Regions from separate parts of the Mesorhizobium sp. M1169 genome, predicted to be linked through region 1. Evidence: predicted binding sites of a transcription regulator. Region 1 holds the regulator's gene; each other region holds the start of a gene.
What was found. Region 1 encodes LexA, which represses DNA repair genes until DNA is damaged. Its sites were predicted from a motif close to TGTTCNNNNTGTGTTCNG; they were not measured.
Positions count from the first base shown of each region.

Region 2: a site for LexA is predicted at 1,528-1,545, ahead of NKH41_RS08115 (YifB family Mg chelatase-like AAA ATPase). Genes of this name have one in related genera too.
Region 3: a site for LexA is predicted at 1,420-1,437, ahead of dinB (DNA polymerase IV). Genes of this name have one in related genera too.

Region 1 is NZ_JAMYME010000045.1:29,467-31,733, reverse strand. Features, by position in the region: gene NKH41_RS28925 (ComEC/Rec2 family competence protein) at 1-438, shown strand, start outside; gene lexA (transcriptional repressor LexA) at 432-1,166, opposite strand; gene kynU (kynureninase) at 1,614-2,267, shown strand, end outside.
Region 2 is NZ_JAMYME010000006.1:6,264-8,530, forward strand. Features, by position in the region: gene NKH41_RS08115 (YifB family Mg chelatase-like AAA ATPase) at 1-1,434, opposite strand, end outside; gene gshB (glutathione synthase) at 1,598-2,267, opposite strand, start outside.
Region 3 is NZ_JAMYME010000025.1:42,921-45,187, reverse strand. Features, by position in the region: gene dinB (DNA polymerase IV) at 126-1,367, opposite strand; gene ybiA (riboflavin biosynthesis intermediates N-glycosidase) at 1,499-2,047, opposite strand; gene NKH41_RS22205 (GNAT family N-acetyltransferase) at 2,145-2,267, opposite strand, start outside.

The DNA of each region.
Region 1 (2,267 bases):
CCTGGAAAGAACGACCCGCAATTCGACATTGCCGATCCGGCCGACCTACCGCCGGGCATGCCGTTCATTTGCACGGACGGCCTCTGCCTTGCCAGGCATCCATCCGGCGCGATCATCGCGCAAGCCAAGGACCGCGATACTGCGCGGCCAGCCTGCGCCTTTGCCAGCTTGATCGTCATCGACGACGCCACCGCCCATAACCCCTGCTACTACGACCGGCTGGTCCTCGTCGTCACCAAACGGCAACTGGCGCGCGCGGGAAGTGCCGCCGTCTATTTCGATCCACAAGCGGCAACACGCGCCGAGATCCGCTTCGCCGTCGAAAAATCATACCGGCCCTGGCACGTGCAGCGGAAATTTTCACGCGCGGCACGGGGCCTGCCGCCATACCGCCGGGCCGACAACCCCAAAGCCGGCGCCAAGGGCGGAGCTCAGTAGCGGCGGATCAGTCCGACGAGCTTGCCCTGCACCTTGACCCTGTCTGGTCCGAAGATGCGCGTCTCGTAGGCCGGATTGGCGGCTTCCAGGGCGATCGAGGCGCCCTTGCGGCGGAACCGCTTCAGCGTCGCTTCCTCCTCGTCGACCAGTGCCACCACGATCTCACCGGGGCTCGCCGTATCGGCATTGCGGATGATCACCGTGTCGCCGTCGAAAATGCCGGCCTCGATCATCGAATCGCCTTTGACCTCAAGCGCATAATGCTCGCCGCCCATGATCATATCCGGCGGCACCGAAATCGAATGCGTCTGGTGCTGGATGGCGTCGATCGGCACACCGGCAGCGATGCGGCCCATCACCGGGATCGAAACGGCGGCGACGACATCGTCGTCATTTCCGGCTGCGGGCACGCGCGACGATGTCGGCTTGCCTTGCCGAGGGGCGCCTTGCCCAAGACTGCCCTGGATGACACTCGGCGAGAACTTGCGTGCCGCATTGAGGCCGGGGGCGATCGAGTCAGGCAGGCGTAGCACCTCCAGCGCACGGGCCCGGTTGGGCAAACGGCGAATGAAGCCGCGCTCCTCCAGCGCCGTAATCAGCCGGTGGATTCCGGATTTGGAAGCCAGGTCGAGCGCTTCCTTCATCTCGTCGAATGAAGGCGGGATACCGCTTTCCTTCAACCTTTCGTGGATGAACATAAGCAGTTCGTGTTGTTTGCGTGTCAGCATAGCGACCCCCAACAGAATCAGAAAAACAAACCCAGAACAAACACTATCTGTTCCAGTTGTGTTCCGCAACTGTTTAAAGTTTAATGAATGCGTTAAGGCTCGGGAAACAAACGACGTCCCCTACCGGCGTACCGCATTTTCACCGCCGCGAGCCTCATCGCCTTGATTCTGCTTTCGTTTGCGCCCTTCTGGCCTCCTAGAAGGCGGCGCTGGCATCGGCCGTCGGTCGGTAAAAGGCACGGAATTGAACCCTTATCGACTGTGCGGTTTGGTCGATGCACCGTGAACGAAACGAACTCAAAACGCCAACCTCGGGTTAAGTCCCAGTTTCCACCGCCTGGTCAGGCTGCTTCTCGCCGGTGGAGCCTTGCTGCGCGCAACCAGGTAATGGAAGAACAGTCGATGCGTGTCCGGCGTTGCGTTGGATCTTGGGGGAGCAGACAAATCATGACAGGAATTCCCGATCTCGTGGCCATAAAGGCGATGGATGCCGCGGATCCGCTGCGCGCGATGCGCGACCGCTTTGTGTTGCCGCAAGGAGTGATCTATCTCGACGGCAATTCGCTAGGAGCTGCTTCACGTGCCGCTTTCGATGAACTGCACAAGGCCGCGACCGAAGAATGGTCGCATGATCTCATCCGCGCATGGAACACGGCCGGCTGGTTCAACATGCCGCTTGAACTTGGCGACCAGCTCGGGCGCCTGATCGGTGCCGCGGCCGGCCAGACGGTGGTCTGCGACACGACATCGGTCAACATCTACAAGCTGCTGCACGCCGCCATGGCCATGCGACCGGAGCGGCAGGTCATCGTCGCCGAGGGCGATAGTTTTCCGACGGACCTCTACATGGCCGAGGGTGTGGTTTCGACGCGAAAAGATACGCTGCTGCGCCTCTCGGGGGTCGACGCGCCGACCATCGAAGAGCTGATCGACGAACGCACCGCTGTGGTGCTGGTCAACCACGTCAACTATAAGTCGGGCGAACTGCGCGACATGCCGGCGCTGACGCGCAGGGCTCAGGAAGCCGGGGCGATGATCGTCTGGGATCTCTGCCACACCGCCGGCGCGATGCCAGTCGAACTCGACAAGGCAAACGCCGAT
Region 2 (2,267 bases), on a different contig from region 1:
CAGGGTCCGCGCCACCTTCAAGACGCGGTGATAGGCTCGTGCGGAAAAGCCGAGCTTTTCGCTGGCATCCCTCAGCAGCGACAGGCCGGCGGCGTCGGGCATGGCGATCTCCTCGATGACTGACGGCGAGCAATGGGCGTTGGTGGTGGCGGTCGCGCCGAGCCGCTCGAAGCGCTCTCGCTGGATCGTACGGGCGCGGGCAACACGTAGTGCGACGGCGGCACTTTTCTCCGCCCGGTCCGGCCGGATCAGATCGCTGGCCGAGACCGCCGGCACCTCGATCCTGAGATCGATGCGATCGAGCAGCGGGCCGGAAATGCGCGCCTGGTAGTCGGTGCGGCAGCGGTCGCCGCGCAGGCAGCGATAGCCCGGCTCGCCGGCCATGCCGCAACGGCACGGGTTCATCGCCGCGACCAGCTGGATACGCGCCGGATAGGTGACGCGATGATTGGCGCGCGCGATCATGCAGTCGCCGGTCTCGAGCGGCTGGCGCAGTGCATCGAGCGCCTGCGGCGAGAATTCGGGGAATTCGTCGAGGAACAGCACGCCGTGATGGGCAAGCGAGGCCTCGCCCGGCCGCACGCGCAGACCGCCGCCGACCATCGCCGCCATCGAGGCCGAATGATGCGGCGCGCGGAACGGCCGCCGGTCGGTGAGTTTTCCTTCGCCGAGTTCGCCGGCCACCGAGGCGATCATCGAGACTTCGAGCAATTCCCTGGGCGCCAGCGGCGGTAGGATCGACGGCAGCCGCTGCGCCAGCATCGACTTTCCCGACCCCGGCGGTCCGACCATCAAAAGATTATGACCGCCGGCGGCCGCCACCTCCAGCGCCCGCTTGGCGGTCTCCTGGCCCTTGATGTCGGCGAGATCGGGCAGGTCGCGCGCCGCGGCATGGATGCCGGCTTCCGGCCGTGACAAAACCTGCGTGCCGCGAAAATGATTGGCGATGGCGATCAGGCTGCGCGGCGCCAATATGTCGAAATCCTTGCCGGCCCACGCCGCTTCCGGCCCGCAGGCGAACGGACAGATCAAGCCCTTGCCTTCGGCATTGGCGCCGATCGCCGCCGGCAGCGCGCCCGCCACCGCGGCAATGGTGCCGTCGAGCGACAATTCGCCAAGCACGACATAGCCGGCCAGCATGTCGCCCGGAATGGCGCCGAGCGCCGCCATCAAACCGAGCGCGATCGGCAGATCGTAATGGCTGCCCTCCTTGGGCAGGTCGGCGGGCGCCAGATTGACGGTGACCTTCTTCGACGGCATCGACAGGCCGGATGCATGAAGTGCAGCCTGCACCCGCTCGCGGCTTTCGGCCACAGCCTTGTCGGCCAGCCCGACGATGTGCATGTTGACTTTGCCCGGCGCGATCATCACCTGCACGTCGACCGGCACGGCCTCGATGCCCTGGAAAGCAACCGTGCGAACCCGCGCCACCATGTCTTCACCCCAGATGCAGGCTTTTGCCCCAAGCCTTTGCGATCATGCCGCGAACGGCGTCACCCGAGACAACCACAGATTTCCGGCGAAGGCAAGAACATTTGGGGAACAGCTGAGCGCCACGGCTGCAATGGTTTGCAACGCGGCCGCTCGCGAAGCGAGGCTAGTTGCGCTTCTCCTCCACGGCATCCCAGAACAGGCTGGCGATGTCGGCGCCGCCGAAGCGCTGCACTTCGCGTATGCCGGTCGGTGAGGTCACGTTGATCTCGGTCATGTAGTCGCCGATGACGTCGATGCCGACGAGGATGAAGCCGCGCTCTTTCAGCGCGGGGCCGATGCGGGCGCAGATCTCGCGTTCGCGTTCCGTCAATTCGGTCTTTTCGGCGCGGCCGCCGACATGCATGTTGGAGCGCGAATCATGCTCGGCCGGCACGCGGTTGATGGCGCCGACAGGCTCGCCGTCAATCAGGATGATGCGCTTGTCGCCACCCCGCACCTCCTTGAGGTAGCGCTGCACGATGTAGGGTTCGCGGAACAACTGGCCGAACATTTCGAGCAGCGAGGCGAGGTTGCGGTCGGCCTCGTGCAGGTGAAAGATGCCGGCGCCGCCATTGCCGTAGAGCGGCTTGACGATGATATCGCCGAACTCCTTGCGAAAGGCGGCGACCTCGAGCGGGTCCTTGGTGATCAGCGTGTCCGGCATCAGGTCGGGAAATTCGGTGACGAAGATCTTTTCCGGGCTGTTGCGCACCCAGGCCGGGTCGTTGACCACCAGCGTCTTCGGATGGATGCGCTCGAGGATATGCGTGGTGGTGATGTAGTTCATGTCGAAG
Region 3 (2,267 bases), on a different contig from region 1:
GCGGGTGCTACCCTGTCTGGTTGATACCCAAACCGGTGCACGACGAACTGGTCCCAAGATAAATTCACAACGGCGCAGCCTTCAACGTCATTCCGGCGACTTGGCAACCAAAGTGTAATCGAGGCTCACAGTTCCTTCTCGGCCAGCTCGCGAAATGCGTCGGGAACCGACCGCTGTAGCCCGAGCGCGACCGAGGCGTAGCCCACCGCCTCCCAGCCGAAGCGGTCGCGGATCTTGTCGACGGCGCGGTCCGCGGTCCAGCGCGCCGCGCCCTTGCTGGTGCCGGGGCGGCGGCGGTCGTCGTCGAGCCCGAGCGGCAGTTCCAGTTGCAGGCCGGCATGCTGCTCCAGATGCGATACGGCGATCGCCAGCAGCGAGATTGTCTTTTCGTGCGGATGGTCGATGAGCACCTTGCGCACCAGCGCCTCGGCGATCTCGGCCAGCATGGCGGTTGCCGATATCGGCTGGTCGAGCGTGATCGAGCGCGTCACCGAGCGCAAATCGGCAAAGCGGACGCGAACCGTCACTGTACGGCCGGGCCGGGATTTCGCCCGCAATCTTGTGGCGACCCTGTCGGCCAGATGCAGCAAAGCCGGCACGAAGACCTGCTCCTCGGCCGGTTTTCGGCCAAGCGCCGACTGCGCACCCGCCGAGCGCGCCCGGCGCTGCGTCTCGAGCTTGCGCGGATCGCGGTTCCACGCCAGCGCGTTGAGTTTCTCTCCCGCCGCCGACCCGAGCAGGCGCTCAAGCGCCCCACCATTGGTCTTCGCCAGCTCGCCGATGGTGTTGACGCCGATGCCGGCCAGCCGCTGCCTGGTGACCGGGCCGACGCCCCACATCAGCTCGACCGGCAGGTGGTGCAGGAATTCCAGCTCGTGGCGCGGATCGACCACCACCAGCCCGTCCGGTTTTGCGACCTGTGAGGCGATCTTGGCCAGATGCTTGGTGCGGGCTACGCCGACCGAGATCGGCAGGCCGAGCTCGGCCCGCACGCGGCGGCGGATCTTGCCGGCGATCTCGGCCGGCGAGCCGAACAAATGGGTGCAGCCGGCGACGTCGGCAAAGGCCTCGTCGATCGAAATCCGCTCGACCACCGGCGTGAAATCGCCGAGCACCTTGATTGCCGCATCGCCCAGCCGCTGATAGTCCTTGAAATGGCCGCCGACGAAGACGAGTTGCGGGCAGAGTTCCCGCGCCCGCCGTCCCGGCATACCGCCGCGCACGCCGAACGCCTTGGCTTCATAGGATGCGGCCAGCACCACGCCGCCGCCGACGGCAATCGGCTTGCCGCGCAAGGCCGGGTCGAGCAACTGTTCGACCGAGGCATAGAAGGCATCCAGATCCGCGTGGAGGATGTCGGCTTCCATCCGGCCCGTTCGCCCGCGGCGGTTCGAACGCCGCATTGTCTCGAGTTGTGATGAGAACATAGAGAGAACATTTTGGGTGGATTGTCAAGCAGCGCGGAGGCGGCCGCAGATGACGAGCGCGCGGCAAATGTTCAGCCGCGCAGCCGATCGCGGGCCTGCATCAGCGCGAATCCCAACAGGTTCTCGCCGCGCCACAGCAGCGGGTTCACCGCCCTCTCGTCATTCGCCGCAAGGCCGATACCCCACACCCGGTCGACAGGGCTCGCCTCGACCAGCACCCGGTCATGCGTCGACAACAGATATTCGCGCAGCGCCGCGTTCTGACGGAACTTCTGAAAGCTCCCTTCAGTGACGATGCGATATTTGTCTGCATCCCATTTGGTGCCATCGAAGCCGCTCACCTGGCGGCCAAGCTGCTTTGCCTGCTTGGGGCTCGCCGCCCTGAGGATTTGTGTTGCCGTCGGAGCATCACCGAACAGTCGTGCCTTCTCGGCCATCATCCAGTGTTCGGCAGTCGGATAGCTCAGGCCATCGACGGTAAAGGGCGCATGCCACCACTGGCTGAAGCACGACGTGCTTATTCGGCCGTCCTTAGACGGCTGATGGCCCCAGAAGAACAGGAACTTCTGCCGGGGCTTTGCGCGAAAGGTTTTCTCAAGCCAGGTTCGGTCGTAAATCATGGGCGGATGGAGCAGGGCGAAAGGCCGGCTTGTCAATGCTCCATCCAGAGTGGGTAGCGAAGATGAGCGGTGGGCGTGAATGCGATGAAATGCTGATCTACAGCGCCATCTTGTAGCCGAGATGACTGGCGGTGAAGCCGAGGCGCTCGTAAAAAGCGTGCGCCTCCCGTCGACCTTTGTCCGTGGTGAGCTGGACGAAGCTGCAATTGCGCGAACGGCA